2 regions of the Brevibacillus sp. WF146 genome follow, and region 2 is predicted to be linked to the other one. Evidence: predicted binding sites of a transcription regulator. Region 2 holds the regulator's gene; the other holds the start of a gene.
What was found. Region 2 encodes CtsR, which represses protease genes until heat stress. Its sites were predicted from a motif close to ATGGTCAATAAAGGTCAAACA; they were not measured.
Positions count from the first base shown of each region.

Region 1: clpP (ATP-dependent Clp endopeptidase proteolytic subunit ClpP) is a predicted target of CtsR. The motif match lies at 6,320-6,340, and genes of this name have one in related genera.

Region 1 is NZ_CP109943.1:728,881-740,271, forward strand. Features, by position in the region: gene trxB (thioredoxin-disulfide reductase) at 1-641, shown strand, start outside; gene rapZ (RNase adapter RapZ) at 877-1,758, shown strand; gene A6764_RS03585 (gluconeogenesis factor YvcK family protein) at 1,836-2,846, shown strand; gene whiA (DNA-binding protein WhiA) at 2,853-3,803, shown strand; gene A6764_RS03595 (HPr family phosphocarrier protein) at 3,855-4,112, shown strand; gene A6764_RS03600 (AAA family ATPase) at 4,307-4,864, shown strand; gene A6764_RS03605 (hypothetical protein) at 5,052-5,225, shown strand; gene A6764_RS03610 (H-type small acid-soluble spore protein) at 5,250-5,429, shown strand; gene clpP (ATP-dependent Clp endopeptidase proteolytic subunit ClpP) at 5,678-6,274, opposite strand; gene A6764_RS03620 (bactofilin family protein) at 6,393-7,532, opposite strand; gene A6764_RS03625 (zf-HC2 domain-containing protein) at 7,532-8,092, opposite strand; gene A6764_RS03630 (RNA polymerase sigma factor) at 8,079-8,684, opposite strand; gene A6764_RS03635 (hypothetical protein) at 8,808-9,029, opposite strand; gene A6764_RS03640 (copper amine oxidase N-terminal domain-containing protein) at 9,243-9,704, shown strand; gene A6764_RS03645 (branched-chain amino acid ABC transporter substrate-binding protein) at 10,099-11,310, shown strand; gene A6764_RS03650 (hypothetical protein) at 11,381-11,391, shown strand, end outside.
Region 2 is NZ_CP109943.1:68,588-79,978, reverse strand. Features, by position in the region: gene A6764_RS00535 (MGDG synthase family glycosyltransferase) at 1-947, shown strand, start outside; gene A6764_RS00530 (HAD family hydrolase) at 971-1,657, shown strand; gene A6764_RS00525 (CtsR family transcriptional regulator) at 1,819-2,283, shown strand; gene A6764_RS00520 (protein-arginine kinase activator protein McsA) at 2,340-2,855, shown strand; gene A6764_RS00515 (protein-arginine kinase McsB) at 2,877-3,938, shown strand; gene A6764_RS00510 (ATP-dependent Clp protease ATP-binding subunit) at 4,018-6,468, shown strand; gene radA (DNA repair protein RadA) at 6,570-7,937, shown strand; gene disA (DNA integrity scanning diadenylate cyclase DisA) at 7,947-9,023, shown strand; gene pssA (CDP-diacylglycerol--serine O-phosphatidyltransferase) at 9,131-9,859, shown strand; gene A6764_RS00490 (nucleoside triphosphate pyrophosphohydrolase family protein) at 10,017-10,412, opposite strand; gene A6764_RS00485 (PIN/TRAM domain-containing protein) at 10,704-11,391, shown strand, end outside.

The sequences.
Region 1 (11,391 bases), 660 kb from region 2:
CGGTGATCGTCGCTACCGGTGCGGAACACCGCCTGCTCGGGGTACCCGGAGAAAAAGAACTGTCCGGACGCGGCGTTTCCTACTGCGCCGTATGTGACGGAGCGTTTTTCCGCGGCAAGGAACTGGTCGTGGTCGGCGGCGGCGATTCGGCTGTGGAAGAGGCGGTCTTTTTGACCCGGTTTGCCTCCAAAGTGACCATCGTACACCGTCGGGATCAGTTCCGCGCCCAAAAAATCCTGCAAAAACGGGCGTTTGACAATGAAAAAATCGACGTGATCTGGGACACGGTCGTCAAGGAAATCCGCGGCGAAGGCAAAGTGCAGGCAGTGCTGCTGGAAAACGTCAAAACGGGCGAGCAGCGCGAATTCCCGGCCGATGGCGTGTTCATCTACGTCGGCATGGACCCGCTGTCGGAGTGCGTGCGCGGGTTGGGCATCACCAACGAAGCCGGGTACATTTTGACCGATGAGCGCATGCACACCAAGGTAAAAGGGATTTTTGCCGCAGGGGACGTGCGGGAAAAAATGCTGCGCCAGGTCGTGACAGCCACCGGCGACGGTTCCATCGCCGCCCAATCGGCTCAGCACTACGTGGAAGAGCTGAATGAACGTCTGGCGGAAGAAAATGTCACAATGTCTTAACTTCCTTGTAACATGAGTGAAACATTTGGGCGGTACACTAGAGACGATGAATTGACCCCCTTATCTATACGAACCAAACTTGCGTGGCTGCATTCAGCCGCGTCTTTTTTTTACCGAATCCGAAAGGACAACCTGCGGCAAGCGCGATGCAGTCCGGCCGGTTTGGCGGTAGAGAGGGTACGAATATGGCAGTGGTTATGGTATGCTTATGTCAGAATCGTAGGAGGCGAGTGGAGTGACGGAAGTGGGTAAAGAAAGAGCCATCAATTTGCTGATCATCACCGGAATGTCGGGTGCGGGCAAGACCGTAGCCGTGCAAAGCTTGGAAGATTTGGGGTTCTTTTGTGTCGACAACCTGCCGCCGGTGCTGATTCCCAAGTTCGCGGAGCTGATCAAACAGTCGGGAGGCAGCATCGAACGGGTTGCCTTGGTGATTGACCTGCGGGGACGAGAGTTTTTCGAAAGCCTGTCCGAAGCGATCGACAGCCTGAACCAGATGGAGGGCATTTCGTTTCATATCCTGTATCTCGATGCCAGTGACCAGACGCTGGTGTCCCGCTACAAAGAGACACGCCGACGCCATCCGCTCTCGCCAAACGGTTCGCCATTGGAAGGCATTCACGCCGAGCGCCGCCTGCTGCAGGAAATGAAGGGACGGGCGCATCAGATTATCGATACCAGCCAGATGAAACCGGCCCAACTGCGTGAAAAGATTATCAGCCAATACGCGCAGCAGGGATCGCCGCTGACGATCAACGTGCTGTCGTTTGGCTTCAAATACGGCACGCCGATTGACGCCGACCTGATGTTTGACGTGCGGTTTTTGCCGAATCCCCACTACGTGGAAGAACTGCGCCCGAAAACGGGATGTGACCCGGAAGTGGCCGAATACGTCATGAATCGTAAGGAGACAAAAGAATTTGTCGACAAATTGGTCGACTTTTTGTCCTTTACGCTGCCGCATTACCAGCGGGAGGGGAAAAGCCAGTTGGTGATCGGCATCGGCTGTACAGGCGGCAAGCACCGCTCGGTGGCGATCGCGGAGCACATCGGGGACGTCTTCAGCAAAGACTTCACGGTTCGCGTCAGCCATCGAGACATTGACAAAAACAAGTGAGCATAGGATGGCAGGAAGGATCAAAAGGGCCATCCGCGAGGAACGCCTGTGTGTATCAGCATATAACGAGGTGACATATGCCGACGAGGAGAATGGGAACACAGCCCGGCAAGCAGTTGCGGGTTGTCGTGATCGGCGGGGGAACGGGATTGTCTGTCCTGCTGCGGGGGTTGAAGCATGAACCGGTCCACATCACGGCGATTGTAACCGTAGCCGACGACGGAGGGAGCTCAGGCAGACTGCGGGAAGAGATGGATATGCTTCCGCCCGGCGACATTCGCAACGTGCTGACCGCCCTGGCCGACACCGAGCCGTTGATGGAAAAAGTGATGCAGTACCGTTTTTCCACCGGCACCGGATTAGCCGGTCATAATTTGGGAAATCTACTACTTGCAGCGATGAACGAGATTACGGGAGATTTCGTAACAGCGGTGAAAAAGCTGAGCGGTGTCCTGGCCGTGCGCGGCGACGTGCTGCCGGCGTCCACCCAGTCGATTCGGCTGCTGGCCGAAATGGAGGACGGGTCGATCGTCGTCGGCGAGTCGCAGATACCGCTTACAGGCAAGCGGATCAAGCGCGTCTTCCTCGATCCCGAAGACGCCGTACCGTTAACCGAGGCCTTGTTGGCCATAGAAGAAGCGGATGCGATCCTGATCGGTCCCGGCAGTCTGTACACCAGCATCCTGCCCAACCTGCTGGTGCGCGGGCTGTTTGATGCCGTGAAGCGTTCGCCATCACCGAAACTATACATTTGCAACGTCATGACGCAGCCGGGCGAAACGGACGGGTATACCGCGTCCGCGCACGTGGAAGTGATGTACCGTCATGTGGGCGGTCCGTTTTTGGACACCGTTATCGTCAACTCGGCTGACATTCCCGCGCATGTCTTGGAAAAGTACGCGGAAAAGGGGGCAGCTCCGGTCATCTGCGATCTGAAGCGATTGCGTCAACTGGGGCTTCACGTCGTGGCGAAGCCGCTGGTAACGTTCGAGGACGGTTATCTGCGTCACGACGCGCACGCCGTAAGCAAACAGGTGGTATCCCTGATCAGGCGCAAGCGCAGGATGCAGAAGATAGAGAAGGAGTGAGGGTCTATGTCATCATTCGCCGCACTGACGAAAAAGGAACTGACCATGCTGGAGAGCCCCGAATGCTGCAGCCGGGCGGAATTGGCCGCCTTGATCCGGATGAACGGCAGCCTGCAATTCGGCGCGGGACGGCTGGTGCTGGATGTGACGACGGAAAATGCGGCGATTGCCAGACGGATCTACACCCTGACCAAGCGGCTGTTTCATATACATGCCGAACTCTTGGTGCGCAAGAAAATGCGGCTGAAGAAAAACAACGTCTACATCGTGCGGATTCCGCACAAGGCGCACGAGATTTTGCAGGAACTCGGCATTATGGATCAACACATGTCCTTTGTCCAGGGCATTTCGCCGGGGATCGTCAAAACCTCGTGCTGCCGGGCGGCTTATCTGCGCGGGGCGTTTCTGGCCGGCGGTTCGGTGAATCATCCCGAGGCGTCCAGCTATCACCTGGAAATTTTCACTTCCTACCAGGATTTTTGTGAGGCGCTGACCAAGATGGCCAACCGCTATCGACTAAACGCCAAGTGTATCGAGCGGAAAAAGGGGTATGTCCTCTACATCAAGGAAGGGGAGAAGATTACCGAGTTTCTCAGCCTCATCGGCGCCCATCAGGCGCTCCTGTACTTCGAGGACGTGCGGATCGTCAAAGACATGCGCAACTCGGTCAACCGCCTGCACAATTGTGAAATCGCCAACATCAACAAGACGGTAAACGCCGCCGCCCGCCAGATGGAGAACATCAAGCTGATTCAGCAGGAGATCGGCTTGGAAAACCTGCCGAAGCGGCTGCGGGAAGTGGCGGAACTGCGCCTGATGCACCCGGACATCAATCTGAAGGAACTGGGGGAAATGCTCCCCAGCGGTCCGGTCAGCAAATCAGGCATCAATCACCGGTTGAGAAAAATCAACGAAATCGCTGACAAATTGCGAGAAAAACAAAATATATCTGTCTAGCGGCATGGTATACTAATCGGTAACGAGTACACTGTGTGAGGAGGTCCATCCATGGTTCAACAGCAGGTTGTGGTCAAACTGAAAACCGGTTTGCAGGCCCGCCCTGCCGCATTCTTCGTGCAGGAGGCCAACCGCTTTGCATCGGAAATCTTTGTGGAGAAAGAAAACAAAAAGGTAAACGCGAAAAGCATCATGGGCATCATGAGCCTCGCCATCAGTTCGGGAACGGAAATCACGATTTCGGCGGAAGGCCCGGATGCGTCTCAGGCGGTCACCAGCCTGGCCAATCTGGTCAGCAAAGAAGAATAGGCCGCAGCGCACACTCCCTATCGATTCTGACTCCATGCAGCGCAGTCCCGTTTGGAATGCTGCCCCTTTCATGGAATTGAGGCATAACGCAAAGCGACTTCTTTCTTTGCCGGTGCCTCTTTTTCTTTTCCGTTCCGTACGACGGTGGCTCTCTGCTCGGCTGTTTCACATCCCTTGCAAAAGGACGATCGACCATGATTGTAATGATAAACGGTGCGTATGGCGCCGGGAAGACGACGGTTGCCAGCAGGCTGGTTGCAACCATACCGAACAGCATGCTGTTCGACCCTGAAGAGGTTGGCTTTATGCTGCGCCGCATCATTCCGGAAGAGATCAGGCAGCGCGAGGAAAAGACAGATAATTTTCAGGATTTGGAATTGTGGAAGGTACTGACGGTAAAGGTCGCCGGGTTGCTGAAAATGACCTACGGGAAACATTTGATTGTCCCCATGACGATTATCCATAAGGAATACTTCTCATACATGTTCAACGGGTTCAAGGAACTGGATGAACAAACCTACCATTTTTGCTTGATCGCCAACCAGGAAACCCTCTATGAACGGCTCAGAAGGCGAGGAGAAGCGGAGGGGAACTGGTGTTACCGGCAGATCCCAACGTGTGTGGAGGCCTATCAGGACACATGCTTTGAAGAGAAGATCATGACGGATGGGGTACCGGTAGAGGAAATAGTCGATTACGTGAGAAAACGCATCGATGTGTTGGCAAGGACTGCAGAGAGGGGCCTTGATTAATCGGGGGGATTTGGCGCAGCCGCATAAAAACCTCCCGGAACGTGTCTTTTCGGTCGGGACGGCTGCATGTTTTCCCGCCGGACGGGGAAATGCTAACAGATGAAACAGGAGAGGCTTCCACCCGCAACCGCATGCGAATGGGAGCTTCCATCACCCGGTACACAGCCGCGCTGAAGGAGGAAGACGTGTGGAGAACAACCGTGACGCCCAATACGAAGGACGCGACCAGTTTGACATGGACATTGACCGCATGGTAAACGAGGGGCTCGGCGGCGGACAGGTGACCGACCAGAACGGACTGATCGAGGAGACGACCACCGAGACCATGACCGGAGCCAGCACGGCCCGCGACAACCGCTGACAGCACCAAGGGAGGGATTCACGCATGGATGTGAAGCGCGCACAGGAAATCCTGCGCTCCTCGGACAAAATCGAAGTCCAGTACAAGGGGCAGCCGGTCTGGATCGACGGTGTGGATGAACGAACCGCGACGGCCCGCGTACACGCCGAAGGCAACCCGGCCAACAGCATGACGGTCGAGGTCGGACAGTTGGTGGAGAAGTAATTGCAAAAACGAGGGGAGGGGCATGACGGCCTTTCCCCTCGAGTTATGTCTGGCTTTCCGTATTTTGCGTTTTCCATCGGGGGAGTCTGGCTCGACATCAGCCAGGATGCCGAACAGATCGGCCGTTATCTAAGCCGTCTGTAGGAGGAAGAACAAGGGCAGCATCTCGCAGGAAAAGGCCACAAACAAAAAACACCCGGCGTACAGGCCGGGTGCCGCGCTTCGAGGGGAATATCCCGTCAAGCCGATTATTTTTTCGAAGAGGATTCCGGTGTGATCACTTTGTCGATCAGGCCGTACTCCAGCGCTTCCTGGGCGGTGAGGAAGTTGTCGCGGTCCGTGTCTTTCTGAATCCGCTCCAGCGGCTGACCGGTGCGCTCGGCGAGGATTTTGTTCAGGTGTTCGCGCATTCTCAGGATGCGTTTGGCGGCGATTTCGATGTCGCTCGCCTGGCCTTGCGCGCCGCCGAGCGGCTGGTGAATCATCACTTCGCTGTTCGGCAGGGCAAAGCGTTTGCCCTTGGCGCCCGCCGCCAGCAAAAAGGCCCCCATGGACGCGGCCATGCCGACACAAATGGTGGACACGTCCGGTTTGATGAATTGCATGGTATCGTAAATCGCCATACCGGCGGTAATCGAACCGCCCGGGCTGTTGATGTACAAGTGGATGTCTTTGTCCGGGTCCTCCGCCTGCAGGAACAGCAATTGCGCCACGACGATGTTGGCGACGGTGTCGTTGATCGGCGTTCCGAGAAAGATGATGCGGTCCTTCAGCAGGCGCGAATAAATATCGTATGCACGTTCACCGCGATTTGTCTGTTCGATGACGGTTGGAATCAAGTTCATATGCATTGAGCCTTCCTCCTCTCTTGGTAAGATTATCATACACGAAAGGTCAGTAAAGGTCAAACAGGTAACTGCAACCCTCTTCTCAGTTCTCTCCCAATCCCGCCTATCCTAAACCTTATGGCGTCAGAAATGTTTTATTCGCCTGACGGACCGCGCCGGCCAGCGCCCCGAGGAAGGCCATCCAGACCGGCAGGGCGAACAGCCAGCCGGCAAACGGGATAATCAGCAGGCACTGCAGCGCCACCACGCCCAGCAGCTCGGCAAGCAGGGGGGAGAGCCGCCAGCGGAACCGCTCGGCCAGGCGGATGCCGATCCAGGAGCCGACAAACACCTTTGCCGACCAGGTAAGGAGCAGGAATGCCAACAGCAGCGTCACCGCCACCGGAATCCCGACGACGGTCACCAGCAGCACGAGCGAGAGGAGCGGCAGGCCGAGCACGAAGCCGGTTCCCCAGGCGAGCGCCTGTCCCGGGCGCCGGTCCAATTGGCTATAGATGCAGCTCAGCCCGGCCGGGAAGAGAAAGCGCACGGCCAGCCAGAGCAGCAGCGTGCTGAGCAGGGACGAGAGGCCCAGCAGAATGGGGAAATAGGAAAAGACGTTTTGGTCGGAATTCACCGCCGGGGGGGAATACAGCTCCCTGCCCTTGAGGACGGCGCCGGAACCGATCACAGCCCGCTGCGGACTGGAGTAGACCAGATCGCCGCCGATCACGGCGGGCGCGTCAATCCGCAGGGAGCCGCAGTGGAGAAGCGAGATGCCTTCCCCGATTTCCCCCGTGATGCGCAGCGTGTTCGCCTTGCCGTTGGCTTCGCGGGCCACTTTGCCGTACAGGTCGGCATGGGGGGTAAACATCAGCAGGCTGCCGCCCACCTGGCCGCTTTGTTCCAGCACGATATGGCTGGAACCGGCGGTGACGTTTCGTTCCACCCTGCCCGAGATCGACAGGTTTTGCGTGAAGGCGCGCACATCCCCCTCGACGGTGCCGCCGATCCGAGTGGCGGCCGCGAACGAGAGGACATCTCCCGTGACGCGTCCGTTTACCTGCACGTTTTCCGCAAACACGTACAGGTCGCCGTCCACCGTTCCTTCGATCGTGACCGTGCTGGCGTTGACGGCCAGATCGCCGTCGTGAACCGCGTCAGCCGGCAGCACGTAACTTTGGCTCGACACCGCACCGAACGCATGGACCGCGCTTGCCGGCACGAGCAGGGAAACAGACAGCAGCAGGCATACGATTTGTCTGAACCGTCCCATCAGTCAACCTCCCGATTCCGCAGCCGGGATGGAGGGAAGGGATGGAAGCGTATGTTCACCAGCAGGAGCAGACCGATCAGCAGCAGCAGCGGCAGCGGCAGTGCCACCACGTATGCGCCGGGGACGTCGAACAGGTCTCCGGCGTTGTCCTTCAGCCACAGGGCCGACCCCCAAAAGAAGCGGGATGTCCAGGAGTTCCACGCCGAGGAAACCCAGTGAAACCACACGCTCTGCCAAAAAATGAGGTAACCTGCCGCAACAGCCAGAAGAGCGCTCGTCCCAAGCACCGCCCGCCACAGCAGGCGGCGTCGATGGCGTCTGTGCAGGATGGCAATGCCTTCAATCTGTGCCGCCGTCAGCGAGTCCAGCTCCATCGGCGGCAGAGACGTATCCGCGGCGAAAAATGTCTCCGCCAGCAGACGCTGCTCGCCGGCCATCTGCTCCCACGACTGCCGGCAGTGAAAACAGTGGGCCAGGTGATCTTCCACGCGGGCCGCTTCTTCGGCAGACAGCTCGTTGTCCCCGTACATCATCAGTGTCAGATCGTCAATATGCGGCATCGGCCATTCTCCTTTCCTCCCGATGTTTCTCCAGCAATTCTTTCAACTGCTTGCGGGCCCGGAACAGCCGGGTGCCCACGGTGTTTTTGTTCATCCCCACGATGCTGCCGATATCTTCATAGCTCATGTCTTCGACAAAACGGAGGGTCAGTATTAGCCGGTCGGTTTCGTTCAGGGTGTCCATGAGCGCGGTCAGCTCGGTGTGCGTCTCCTTTTCCACAAGGAACCGCTCCGGGCTTTTGACAGGCGCTGCGGGGTGTTTATGTACGTGCAGCAACAACTGTTCGTCCTCCAGCACGATCTCCCGTTTTTTGCGCAGGAAGTCGATGCACGTGTTGGAGGCGATGCGGTACAGCCAGGAGTGAAAGGGCAGTGCGGGATCGTATTTGTGCAAATTCTGCGCGACCTTCAGCCAAATTTCGTTGTACAGGTCCTCGCCGTCGTGATAGCCGCTGACCAGCTTTCGGACGATGCGCATCACGCGCGGCGCAAACAACAGGACCAGCCGGTGAAACGCCCGTGGCTGTCCGTTCACAAACTGCTCGGCCAACCGGGCGGCCTCGCTGTTGATTCGCGCCAGTTCCTGGTCCATCACGCATCCCTCCTCCCGTACAACAATACGGGATCGCCTCCGCCAAAATTTCAACAGACGGGGTCCCTTCTCCAACATAGCAGGAGAAACGATCGCCGGAAAGAGGGTTGTCCCGAGGCGGACTCAGGCTTCCTCCGCCTCTTCCGCTTCGGCAAGCTCGACAGCCAGGCGAAGCGTCGCGTTCATTTTCCGCCCCTTGATGATCGTGTATTCCTCCACCTGCCGGGCCTGCAGCTTGTTGATGGCCTCCGCCAATGCCTGTTCGTCCGTGAACGGCTGAATGGTCAGCAGACATTCCTCGTCGTTCGCTTCCTGGTAGATGAGGTACAATCGCTCGTTCGCCACGAGAGCCGCTCCCTCCTTGGACTTATCCACAGAGTTGTTAACAGGTTGTGCACAAAAACGTTTGTTCGCGGGATATGTGCCGTTTCTTCATAGTGTGGCATGTTGGGGCAGGAAGGCTCATAGGGAACTTTTGGGAGAAAAAAGAAGGAATAAAACGATTCATGTCAAATATTTACAAATTGGTAATAATTTCGTTGGTCAAGGGGTGTTACCATGCTTCGCAAAATGCCTGCCATGCTGCTGACGGCAGCACTGTTGACCGGAAGCGTCGCGGCAGCCGCCGCCTCTGCCCAGACGGCACCGGTCCAACAGCAAAAAATCAAAGTCGTGCTGAACGGAAAGGAACTGGTCTTCCCGCAGGACGTGGTGACGGAAAACGGTGTGGCCTACGTCAACGCCAGCACGCTTGCCATTGCCCTCGACGGTACGGCCGCCTGGGACAGCATGACCCATTCCGTGCTGATCGCCAAAAACAACAAGTACGCGCTGCGCATGTACCAAAACAAAACCTTCGCGTACAAAAACGGCAAGGAGACCAACGTGCCGCATCCCCCGCGCGTGACGACCGGCGCCGTGCTCGTGCCGCTGGTGTTCGTGGCAAAGGAGCTGGGGGCGACTGTCTCCTACGACGCCAAGCATCTGACCTACAACCTGTCCATCAAGACGGAGAAGTAAGCGGCCTGGCGGATTCATCCGTTGTAACCGCTCGTCCTTTTCCCGTATAATAAGGCAGAAAGCAGTGGGAGAGGGGAATCGCAGATGGAAACGACGGTCATTGTGGCCAGTGTCGTCATGTTTGTCGGGTTTATCGCCTTGACGCTCTATGTCACGAGCAAAGCGTACTCCCGCAAATACAAGGAATAGACAAAGATGCCGAACGCGAATGCGCCGCTTCCCGGCCGGGGGCGGCTTTCCTTTTTCATCATCATGTAATCGTTCCTATAGGTATTGCCTATATCTTGTATCTATTTTATCTGTTGCAAATTTTCGTATTTATTTTAAAATATGAGCAAGTGGCACTGTTTTCTTGTAATGGTTTGCTCGTAAAGTAAAAGGGGGATTTCTCACGATGAAAAAACAGAAAACATTTGCTTTTCTTGCAACTGTTTTGGCCCTGGGCACCGCCCTGGCCGGCTGCGGAGGCGGCGGACAGCAGCAGTCGAGCAATGGCGGCAGCAGCACCGGCTCCGGTTCCGGTTCGCTGCAAAAACTGGTGATCGCTTCGGTCGGCCCGCTGTCCGGCCAGTACTCCGATTACGGCAGCACCGCCAAGGCGGGGGCCGAATACGCCCTGAAGCAGAGACAGGAAGATTTCAAAAAACTGGGCTTTGACGTTCAACTGCTCGCCCAGGACGACCAGGCCGACCCGAAACAGGGCGTGGCGGTCGCGCAGATGCTCATCTCCAATCCGGATGTCATCGGCGTCGTCGGCCACGTGACCACCGGCGCGTCGATTACGGCATCCGCCCAGTACGAACAGGAAAAACTGGTCATGGTATCGCCGTCTTCGACCGGGGCCAATCTGACGGAAGAAGGCAAAAAAGTGGTGCACCGCATCTGCGCCCGCGACGACCAGCAGGGGTCCAAGGCGGCCATTTACGCCAAGAACCAGTTGGGCGTCAAGACGGCCTACATCGTACACGACAAGCAGGCGTACGGCCAGGGGCTGGCCGACGAGGTGAAGAAGCAGTTTGAAAAGGACGGCGTCCAGGTGGTCGGCTACGAAGGCATTACCGCCGGCGAAAAGGACTACAGCGCCGTGATCAACCAAATCATCGCCGCCAAACCGGAAATGATCTACTTCGGCGGCTACTACTCCGACGCCGGCGTTCTCATCAAGCAGCTTCGTGACAAAGGCTTCAAGGGCATCGTGATGGGCGGCGACGGCTACGACTCCCTCGATCTGGTGAAAATCGCCGGCGCCGACAATGCCAACAACGTCGTGTTCACATCCGTCGTTGGCGACATCGGGGCGACCGAGGAAGGCAAGAAGTGGATTTCCGAATTTGAGCAGGCCACCGGCAACAAGGTGGGGATCTTCACGTCCTTCGGTTACGACTCGATGAACGTCCTGCTGCACGGTCTGGAAGAGGCGATCAAGGCCAACAACGGCCAAAAGCCGACGCGCGAGCAGGTGCTGGAGCAGGTGCACAAGATCAGGGACTTCCAAGGCCAGTTCGTCAAAGTGGCGTTCGACGAAAAAGGCGACAACGAGTTTGCTTCCGTCTACGTGTACAAATACGAAAACGGCCAGAAAGTGTACGTGGGTGAAGCGAAGTAACAGGCGGTTGAGTCCGGCCGGTTGGGACATACTACAGGTGGCGTGAAGACCATCTGCAGAAAGGAACGGGATGCGCATGTC
Region 2 (11,391 bases):
CCAAAATGTGGGGACGGATTTACCACAATACGGAAAAAATCCGTTTCTTCGATATGAACGTGTGGATGAACAAGCTGCTCGCCAACAAGCTGAAAAAGCTGATCAACAGCGTGCAGCCCGATGCGTTTATCGCCACGCATCCGTTCGCAAGCTGTATGCTGTCCGTGCTGAAAGGACGAAACGGCTGGCGGGAGCCCATCTACACGATCATTACCGACTACACCATTCACCCGTCATGGATCAATCATCACATCAATTATTACTTTATCGCGCATGAACAGTTGTATTACCTGGTGGACATCTACCGGCACGATCATCGGAAGTTCATCCCGCTGGGGATTCCGATCATGCGCAAGTTCCGCCAACCGTTGGACAAGGAGCTCATCCGGCAGAAACTGCAGCTTGAGCCTGGCACGCGCTGCATTGTCCTTTCCGGAGGCGGACTGGGACTCGGTTCCATGGAGCAGGTTCTGGACGGACTGGAAGCGATCAACCTACCGCTGAAGACCTTTATCCTCACCGGTACCAACGACAAGCTGTATCGCAAGGTATCCGCACGCACCTACCGACACGAGGTGGTGCCGCTGCGGTTTATCAATAACTTTCACGAGTACCTGGAGATTGCCGATCTGATCGTCACCAAATCCGGGGGACTGACGACGGCGGAAGTGATGAGCAAACAGGTGCCGATGATTATTTACAACCCCCTGCCGGGCCAGGAGGAACGCAACAGCCACTTTTTGCTCAACAACGGCTGTGCCGTTCACGCCAACGTGTCCGAGCAGTTGATTTATTTTATCGAGGAATTGCTGCACAATCCGACGAAGGTGGAATACATGAAAAGAATGGCACAAAAAATAGCCAAACCGGATGCTGCAGAACGCATCGCCGATTTCATTCACAACGACATGACAACCCTGTTTGGAGAAGACAAAGAGACAGAGTAACCGGACAGGACGAGGAGGGAGCCATGAGTATACCGTACGCTGTTTTGTTTGACATGGACGGAACCCTGCTGCAGACGGAGAAGCTGTCGACGCCTGCGTTCCAGCGGACGTTTGAACAGCTCCGCGAACAGGGGCTGTGGGACGGGCCCACCCCCGACGAGCGGGAATTGGTCAACGTCTTGGGCCTGACGATTGAGCAGGTCTGGGCAAAATTGCTGCCGGGAATCAGCGAGGATACCAAAAAAACGGCCGACCGGCTGCTGCTGGAAAACGAACTGGCCCTGCTGCGGCAGAACGTCACGGATCTCTACCCGGGTGTCCGCGAAGTGCTTGCGAAGCTGCATGCCCGGGGCGTGGCCCTGTTTGTCGCCAGCAACGGGCAGGAACGGTACATCGAAGCCATCTGCGAGCATTACGGGCTGACGCCGCTGTTTACCGACCTGTACTCCGCGGGCCGCTTTCACACGCGTTCCAAACGGGATCTCGTCGCCAAACTGCTGCGTGATCACGACGTGAAACAGGCCGTCATGGTGGGAGACCGGCACTCCGATGTGGAGGCGGGCAAAGCGAACGGCCTGTTTACCGTGGGCTGCGACTTCGGCTTTGCCAAATCGGGGGAACTGGACGGAGCCGATGTGATCATCACCGAATTCTCGCAGCTGCCGGACCACCTGCCGGCCCCAACAACAGTCAACTGCAACCATCCCTAAACCATCCGCCGGGGATGGTTTTTGTTTTGGTTTCAACCGAAGCCTTTTTGCCTACACTAGAAAGTGTATTCCCCTCTTGCATCCGCGGCGTAAAGCCATTATAATCAAAGTCAAAGATAGTCAAAGTCAAGATCAAACACAGTGGAACAGGAGGCGACGACTTGCGGAACATCTCGGACATTATTGAGCAGCATCTTAAGCGCATCATTCAAGAGAGTCCGACCGGCTCTGTCGAGATACAGCGCAGCGAGCTTGCCGACCTATTTCAGTGTGTGCCGTCTCAGATCAACTACGTCATCAACACCCGCTTTACGGTCGAAAAAGGATACATCGTCGAAAGCAAGCGCGGCGGGGGCGGTTACATCCGCATCCGCAAAGTGCAGATCGTCAGCAAGGCCCGGCTGCAGGAGCTGTTGACCGAGGAGCTGATCGGCGAGAGCATCTCCCAGGGAGTTGGTCATGCGATTGTCGACCGCTTGCTGGAGGAAGGATTGATCAACAACCGGGAAGCGGCCCTGATGAAAATCGCCACCTCGCGCAATGTGCTGACGGTGGAAGCTGAAGTGCGCGACCGCCTGCGGGCCAACATTTTAAAACAGATGATTGCTGCCATTTTGCTGCGGTAAGAACATTCACCAAGCCACCCCGGACTGTCAAGCAACCGGTTAGGAGGGACGATCTGATGAACTGTGAAGAATGCGGGAAACGACCGGCGACGCTGCATTTGACCAAAATCGTCAACGGTGAAAAAACCGAATATCATATTTGTGAGCACTGCGCTCAGGAAAAAGGGGATGTCTTTGCCGGTTTTCACAACTTCAGCATCAACAATCTCCTTTCGGGGCTGTTGCACTTTGATCCGATGACCAAAAAATCGCAGGAAACGGCACAAAAGCCGCTGCGCTGCGAAACCTGCGGGCTCACGTACGCCCAGTTCAGCAAAAGCGGCCGGTTCGGCTGCAGCGATTGCTACACGTTTTTGGGCGACCGGCTGGATCCGCTCTTCCGCCGGATTCACGGCAATACCCAGCATATGGGGAAAGTGCCGGAGCGAACCGGCGGTCAGCTCAAGCTGCGCAAAGAGCTGGAACAGCTAAAAAGCGCGCTGCAGCGCTATGTCGCCAGCGAAGAGTTCGAAAAGGCGGCCGAAATCCGCGACCGCATCCGGGCGCTGGAACAAAAAATCGCGCAATCGTAAGCAGGGGGAGGTGAGGCGGATATGTCCCAACAGAAGTTCATGCAAAACCCGTGGAGCAACTGGATGAAAGGGGAGGGACCCGATTCCGACATCGTCATCAGCACGCGGCTGCGCATCGCCCGCAACCTGCGGCAGCATCCGTTCCCGCTGCTCGCCACCGATTCCCAGGCGGAAGAGGTGGTGAAGAAAGTGGCGGAGGTGAGCAAGGTCGAAGCGATGAAAAATCGTTCGCCGCTCCAGTTGATCCAGATGGACCAGCTAAGCCCGCTGGAGAAACGCGTGCTGGTGGAAAAACACCTGATCAGTCCCCACCTTGCCGAGGAATCCCGCAAAGGGGCCGTCCTGCTCAGCGAGGATGAATCGGTCAGCATCATGGTGAACGAGGAGGACCACATCCGCATTCAGGTGCTGCTGCCCGGGTTCCAGTTGAATGAAGCATGGGAGATCGGCACCAAAATCGACGACGTGTTTGAAAAGCACCTGACGTACGCGTTTGACGAGAAGCGGGGATACCTGACGAGCTGTCCGACCAACGTCGGCACCGGCATCCGCGCCTCGGTCATGCTGCATCTGCCGGCCCTGGTGATGACCCAGCAGATCAACCGCATTCTGCAGGCGATCAATCAGGTGGGACTGGTGGTTCGGGGCATCTACGGCGAAGGCAGCGAAGCGCTGGGCAACCTGTTCCAGCTTTCCAACCAGGTGACGCTGGGGATGTCGGAGGCGGACATTTTGTCCAACCTTTACAGCGTCGCGCGGCAGATCATCGAACAGGAGCGCGTTGCCCGCCGCTACCTGATGGAGCACTCCCGCGTCGACCTGGAGGACCGCATCTTCCGTTCGTACGGCATTTTGCGGTACGCGCGGACGATGGAATCGAAGGAAGCGTCACAGCGCCTCTCCGACGTTCGGCTGGGCCTCGATCTGGGCCTCATCAAAAACGTTTCGCACCAGTTGTTGAATGAGCTGCTGGTGACGACTCAGCCCGGGTTCCTGCAGCATCGCGCGGGGCAGAAGCTGACGCCGGAACAGCGGGACGAACGGCGGGCCCGCCTGATTCGGGAGCGCCTCTCCGCCCACTGAGAACATCGGTTGATGATCGACGGAATCACGCATTAGTTTTATCCATAGAGAGAACATACTGGTTGGAGGTGTACGCGATATGATGTTTGGACGTTTTACCGAACGAGCTCAAAAGGTGTTGGCGCTGGCGTTGGAGGAAGCCGTCCGCTTGGGTCACAAGGACATTGGCACCGAGCACGTGCTCCTCGGGCTGATCAGGGAAGGCGAAGGCATTGCCGCCAAGGCGCTGCAATCGCTGGGGCTTGGTCTCGACAAGATCCAAAGCGAAGTGGAGTCGCTGATCGGCCGCGGCACGGAACAAACCGGAGGCAACTACACGCCCAACTACACCCCCCGTGCCAAAAAGGTCATTGAACTGTCCATGGACGAAGCGCGCAAGCTGGGTCACACCTACGTCGGCACGGAGCACATCCTGCTCGGCCTGATCCGCGAAGGGGAGGGCATCGCCGCGCGGATCATGAACAACCTGGGCGTCAGCCTGAACAAAGCCCGCCAGCAAGTGCTGCAGCTCCTGGGAAGCTCTGAAATGATGAACGCCCATCAGCCGTCCGGCGGCAATCCGGCGGCCAACACGCCGACCCTGGACAGCCTGGCCCGCGACTTGACGGCGATTGCCCGCGAAGGCGGCCTGGACCCGGTGATTGGCCGGCAGAAGGAAATTGAACGCGTGATCCAGGTGCTCAGCCGCCGGACCAAAAACAACCCGGTGCTGATCGGGGAGCCCGGCGTCGGGAAGACCGCGATCGCCGAAGGGCTTGCGCAGAAGATTGTCAACAACGAAATTCCCGAAACGCTGCGCGACAAGCGCGTCATGACGCTGGACATGGGCACCGTGGTGGCGGGAACCAAGTACCGCGGCGAATTTGAAGACCGGTTGAAAAAGATCATGGATGAAATCCGCCAGGCGGGCAACATCATCCTGTTCATCGACGAGCTGCACACCTTGATCGGGGCGGGCGGCGCGGAAGGCGCGATCGACGCTTCCAACATCCTCAAGCCGGCGCTGGCCCGAGGTGAACTGCAGTGCGTCGGCGCGACCACGCTGGACGAATACCGCAAATACATCGAGAAGGACGCGGCCCTGGAGCGCCGTTTCCAACCGATTCAAGTGGATGAACCGACAGTGGAGGACGCGATCAAGATCCTGCACGGATTGCGCGACCGCTACGAAGCGCACCACCGCGTCAAAATCACGGACGAGGCAATCGAACAGGCGGTGAAGCTGTCTGACCGCTACATCACCGACCGCTTCCTGCCGGACAAGGCGATTGACCTGATCGACGAGGCGGCTTCCAAGGTGCGTTTGCAATCCTTTACCGTACCGCCGAATCTGAAAGAGCTGGAAAGCCGCCTGGAAGAAGTACGCAAGGAAAAGGACGCGGCTGTCCAATCGCAGGAGTTCGAAGAAGCGGCGGCGCTGCGCGACCAAGAGCAGAAGCTGCGCGAAGAACTGGAGAAGACGAAAAAAGATTGGAAAGAGCGTCAGGGCAAGCTGAACATGGAAGTGACGCCGGAGGACATCGCCCATGTGGTGGCCAACTGGACCGGCATCCCCGTGGTCAAATTGAAGGAAGAAGAGACGGAGCGCCTGCTGAAGATGGAGGAGATTTTGCACGACCGCGTCATCGGCCAGGACGAAGCGGTCAAGTCCATCTCCCGTGCGATCCGCCGCGCCCGTGCCGGTCTGAAGGACCCGAAACGGCCGATCGGTTCGTTCATCTTCCTCGGCCCGACCGGCGTCGGGAAAACGGAATTGGCCCGCGCTGTGGCCGAAGCCCTGTTCGGCGACGAAGACGCGATGATCCGCATCGACATGTCCGAGTACATGGAGAAGCATTCGACCGCCCGTCTCGTCGGCGCGCCTCCGGGGTACATCGGCTACGACGAAGGCGGCCAGCTCACGGAAAAAGTGCGCCGCAGACCGTACTCGGTCATCCTGCTGGATGAAATCGAAAAAGCGCACCCGGATGTCTTCAACATCCTGCTGCAGGTCCTGGATGACGGCCGTCTGACCGACTCCAAGGGGCGTACGGTGGACTTCCGCAACACGGTGGTGATCATGACCTCCAACGTGGGCGCCAACATGATCAAGAAAAACACGACGCTCGGCTTCACCACCGGCGATACCGAGAAAAAGTATCAGGATATGAAAGACAAAGTGATGGACGAGTTGAAGAAAAGCTTCCGTCCGGAATTCCTGAACCGGATCGACGAAGTGATCGTCTTCCACTCGCTGGAGCAGGAGCACATCGAGCAGATCGTCACCCTGATGACGGAAGAACTGCGCAAGCGCCTGAAAGAACAGGAGATCGATTTCCAACTGACCGATGCGGCCAAGAAAGTGCTGGCCAAAGAGGGCTTCGATCCGGCGTACGGCGCCCGTCCGCTCCGCCGCGCCATCCAGCGGCACATCGAGGACAAATTGTCCGAAGAGCTGCTGAAGGGCACGATTCACAAGGGCGATACGGTCACCATCGACGCGGAAGACGATCAACTGGTCGTGAAGCGCTTGGAAACGACCACGTCGTAATCGGCGAAAGAAAGGAATGCCTCCGAAACTGGAGGTATTCTTTTTTTGTGCGCCCATGTATGATAAACATGTAAAGGAGAAATCCCAGACGAGGTACCGTTATGTCAAAGTATAAAACGAAATACGCGTGTCAAGAATGTGGCTATGAATCGCCCAAATGGATGGGCAAATGTCCGGGGTGCAGCCGTTGGAACACGATGGTCGAAGAAGTGGCGGTCAAATCGTCTCACCGGTACGAGCTGACGGTCGGCGGGCAGCGTCAGGAAGCCATGCCGCTGACGCAGGTGGCCAGCGAGGAAGAACCGCGGCTGGATACGACGATCGGCGAACTGAACCGCGTGTTGGGCGGCGGACTTGTTCCCGGGTCGCTGATTCTCGTCGGCGGGGATCCCGGGATCGGCAAATCGACCCTGCTGCTGCAGACGTCTTTTGCGCTCGCCCATCAGGGGTTCAAAGTGCTGTACGTCTCCGGCGAGGAGTCGGCCAAGCAGATCAAGCTGCGGGCCGACCGCCTGGGGATGAACACTCCGCCCATGTACGTGCTGGCGGAGAACGACTTGGAACTGATCGAACAGCATATTAATCAGGTAGATCCGCATGTGTTGATTATTGACTCGATACAAACCGTGTTTCATCCCGCCGTTCAGTCCGCGGCGGGCAGTGTGGCGCAGGTGCGGGAGGCGACCGCCCAGTTGATGCGCATTGCCAAGGGCAAGGGCATCGCCACCTTCATTGTCGGCCACGTGACCAAGGAAGGGTCCATCGCCGGTCCCCGCATGCTTGAGCACATGGTGGATGCCGTGCTCTACTTTGAAGGGGAGCGGCACAACACCTTCCGTATCTTGCGGGCGGTGAAAAACCGCTTTGGCTCCACCAACGAGATCGGCATTTTTGAGATGAAGGAACGGGGCTTGGAAGAGGTGGGCAATCCGTCGGAAATCTTTCTCGCGGAGCGGCCCGTCGGCGTGGCTGGTTCCACGGTGGTGGCCAGCATGGAAGGAACGCGGCCGGTGCTGGTGGAACTGCAGGCGCTGGTGGCGCCCACCAGCTTTGTGACGCCGCGGCGGATGGCGACCGGGGTGGACCACCAGCGCGTGGCCATGATCATGGCCGTGCTGGAAAAGCGCATGGGACTGATGCTGCAAAACCAGGACGCGTACGTCAACGTGGCCGGCGGCGTGCGGCTGGATGAGCCGGCCGTCGATTTGGCGATTGCGGTCAGCATCGCCAGCAGTTTCCGCGACCAGCCGACCAACCCGCACGACGTCGTCATCGGCGAAGTGGGGCTGACGGGCGAAGTGCGGGGAGTTTCCCGGATCGAACAGCGGGTCAGGGAAGCCCACAAGCTGGGGTTCAAGCGGGTGATCATTCCGGAAAAGAACATCCGCGGCCTGGAAGTCCCGACCGGCATGGACGTAATCGGCATCAGCAACATCGCCGAAGCATTGGACGAGGTGCTAAGGGGGTAGACGCAACCTATGTTCGAGACAAACAAAAGAGAGCCTCAGTACAGCGATGTCCTGCGCCTCGTCGCTCCCGGGACGCCGCTTCGCGAGGGGCTGGAAAACGTGCTGCGGGCGAAAACGGGCGGCCTGATCGTCGTCGGATACGGCCCGGAGATGAAAGGCATCGTGGACGGGGGCTTTTCCATTAATTGCGACTTCACGCCCGCTCATTTGTATGAATTGGCCAAGATGGACGGGGCGATCATAGTAAGTGAAGACGCCAAGCGGATTTTGTACGCCAACGCTCAGTTGTTTCCCCCCGCCTCCATCCCTTCGAGCGAGACGGGAACGCGCCATCGCACGGCGCAGCGGACGGCCATTCAGACCAACCACCTGGTCATCGCCATCTCCCAGCGGCGCAACGTGATCACGCTGTATCAAGGCCATTTCCGCTACGTCTTGAACGACATCAGCGTGATTTTGGCCAAGGCCAATCAGGCCCTCTCCACGCTGGAAAAGTACAAGGCCGTGCTGGACCAGACGCTGACCAACCTGGGCGCGATGGAGTTTGAAGAATTGGTGACGCTGCACGAAGTCACCTCCGTTTTGCAGCGGATCGAGATGGTTTTACGCATCAAAGCGGAGATTACCAAGTATATTTATGAACTGGGGACGGAAGGGCGGCTTGTCAGCATGCAGGTGGATGAGCTGGTCGCCAATATCGAAGAGGAAGCCCGCATGCTGATTCGCGATTACAGCCGCGACCCCAACCTGCCGGCGGAACAGGTGCTCAAGGAAATGAAGAAACTGACCGCCGATGAAATGTTGGAAATCAGTTCATTTTTGCGAATTCTTGGCTATCCCGCCAACGCCAGCATGCTGGAGGAGTCGGTGTCGCCGCGCGGATACCGCATCCTCAACAAGATTCCCCGCCTGCCGATGACGATCATATCCAACCTGGTGGATCATTTTCACAATCTGCCGCGGATCATGATGGCCACCATCGAGGAACTGGACGAGGTGGACGGCATCGGCGAAGTGCGGGCGCGGGCGATCAAGGAAGGGTTGAAACGGATCCAGGAGCAGGTGTTCATTGACAGGCACATTTGAGGTAGAATAGGATACAGGCATGATTGCATTGATCTTTGCCAAGGGGACTTGCCGGCAATGGACAGATTTTTCGCGTCTCCTTTGCGAACCAAACCAGGAGGTAGTCTATGTTCGTGAAATCGTTGCCGAACATGCTAACCATAAGTAACTTGTTTTTGGGGATCGTCGCCATCATTCTCGCGTTTCAGGGCGACCAGTACGTGGATTACGCGGCGATTACCGTTATCGTCGGGATGCTGATGGACGGACTGGATGGACGGGTGGCCCGCATGCTGAACGTGCAGAGCGAGTTTGGCAAAGAGCTGGATTCCCTTTCCGACGTCATTACGTTCGGGGTGGCCCCGGCGTTTATCATGTATGTGGTGGCATTGAAGGATCTGCACCTGTTCGGCATTGTGGTGACGGCCATCTTCCCGATTTGCGGGGCGCTCAGGCTGGCGCGCTTCAACGTCCAGGCAGGCGTGCCCGGCTACTTCGTCGGTCTGCCGATCACGGCTGCGGGCGGGGTGCTTGCGACGCTGGCCCTGTACCACCAGGTGTTCAACGTGGCGATGCTGGCGGTCGGCATGCTGCTGCTGGCCTTTTTGATGGTGTCCACCATCAAGTATCCGAACTTCAAAAAGGTGGGCATCCCGAAATCGGCGTTTTGGATCACGCCCCTCATCGTGGCGCTTGTGGTCGTCGTGGCGATCAAGTACCCGCAGCAGTTTCCCAAAATCGTCTTCCTGCCGCTCGCCTTTTACGCCCTGTACGGAATAAAAAAAAACGTTGACCTTTTGGTGAAAAAACTGCGCAAGAAAAAGGAAAGCGAAGAAGAGTCACTGCCGTTTGAATAACGCCTCACGGACGCATGCCGGTACCGTTCGGATGCGGTCCCGCCTGGCCTGTCGGATATCCGGTCCGGCTGTCGAGAGAAAACCCGCTCGCGAAAGCGGGTTTTTTCTTTGAACATGCAACTTTTCTTTGCGTACAATCGTAATACCAAATGGGAGTCTATGACAGGTTGAATACCCCGAGGGTATTGAGGCGCTCCGACTCCTGCCGGATGACGTCTTCCAGCCTGATGTCGGTAATGTTGCACAGCGCGGTGAGGTAGAAGAGGTTTTTGCCCAGCTCCGCCGTCAATACGTCGCGGCAATGTTCGCACAAGGGGCCGGAAAAATGAGTGTCCAAGAGCGATTGGTTTTCCTGCAAACTTTTACGGGGATCGTAGGACTGCTTCTTGGCAACCACTTCGACACAGCCGCATTCGGTGATGGCTTTGGTCAGTGAACGGTTGATACGGGCCGCTGTTTCCTGAATTTTTGACATGACGTCCAGTACGCTGCGGTGTCTGAGCAGCAGCTCCGAGACCTGCGTTTGAAAGTCGTCCACGTTTCGATGGTCCATGTGAGTCACCTCTGCTTCAGGCTGTTGATATCGTCAGAATTTTTCATTCAATTTGCTACTGTCATTATAAGAAGGGAATCCGTCCCCTGTCAATTTGGGAACGGAGGAAAACGGGCGTTCTCCATTGACGGAAATTTAACATGTATGTTAAAATTTTTGGCTATTTGACACTGAGTTTTCATCTTTGATATAGTGGGGGAGAAATGCCGCCATGAAATGTGTGAGCCATGTTAAGGAAGCAGGGTTTTTCCTGCGGACTTCTGTCTATATTAAGTAAGAGGAGGTGAAGGCATGGTTCGCCGATTAGGAAAAAGCTTTTTTGTGCTGGTCGGGGGCGGCCTGGGTTACAAATTTGGTCCCGACCTGTTTGACTTGCTGGATACGCTGCTCAATTTCGGTGACGTGCATTACAAGAGTTATATCGGAGCCGTTTTAGGTGCCGTGATTTTCTTCTTCCTCGCCAACTGGCTGGTCGATTACACGCTGCGCATCGTCCGCTGGGGAGAAGAGACGCTGATCAAGCTGCCGATTGTGGATGTCATGTTCGGCGCGATGGGGTTGATTATTGGTCTAATTGTTGCCTTTTTATTATTCCTTCCCATCAGCAACATCCCGATTCCGGTGATAGGCGATCTGCTGCCGTTGATGGTGTCGTGTCTGCTCGGATACCTGGGCTTCCAGGTGGGCTTCCGCAAACGTGATGAGATCATGGCCGTCTTTTCCATCGGACGCAGGGAAAAGGGCAAAAAGGAAAACAGCGGAACGCCGTCCAACGTGGAGTACAAGATTTTGGACACCAGCGTGATTATTGACGGGCGGATTGCCGACATCTGCCGGACGGGTTTCCTGGAAGGAGTGCTGGTGATTCCCGGCTTCGTGCTGGAAGAGCTGCAGCACATTGCCGACTCGTCCGACGTGTTGAAGCGCAACCGCGGCCGCCGCGGACTGGACATCCTGAACAAGATCCAGAAAGAGATGA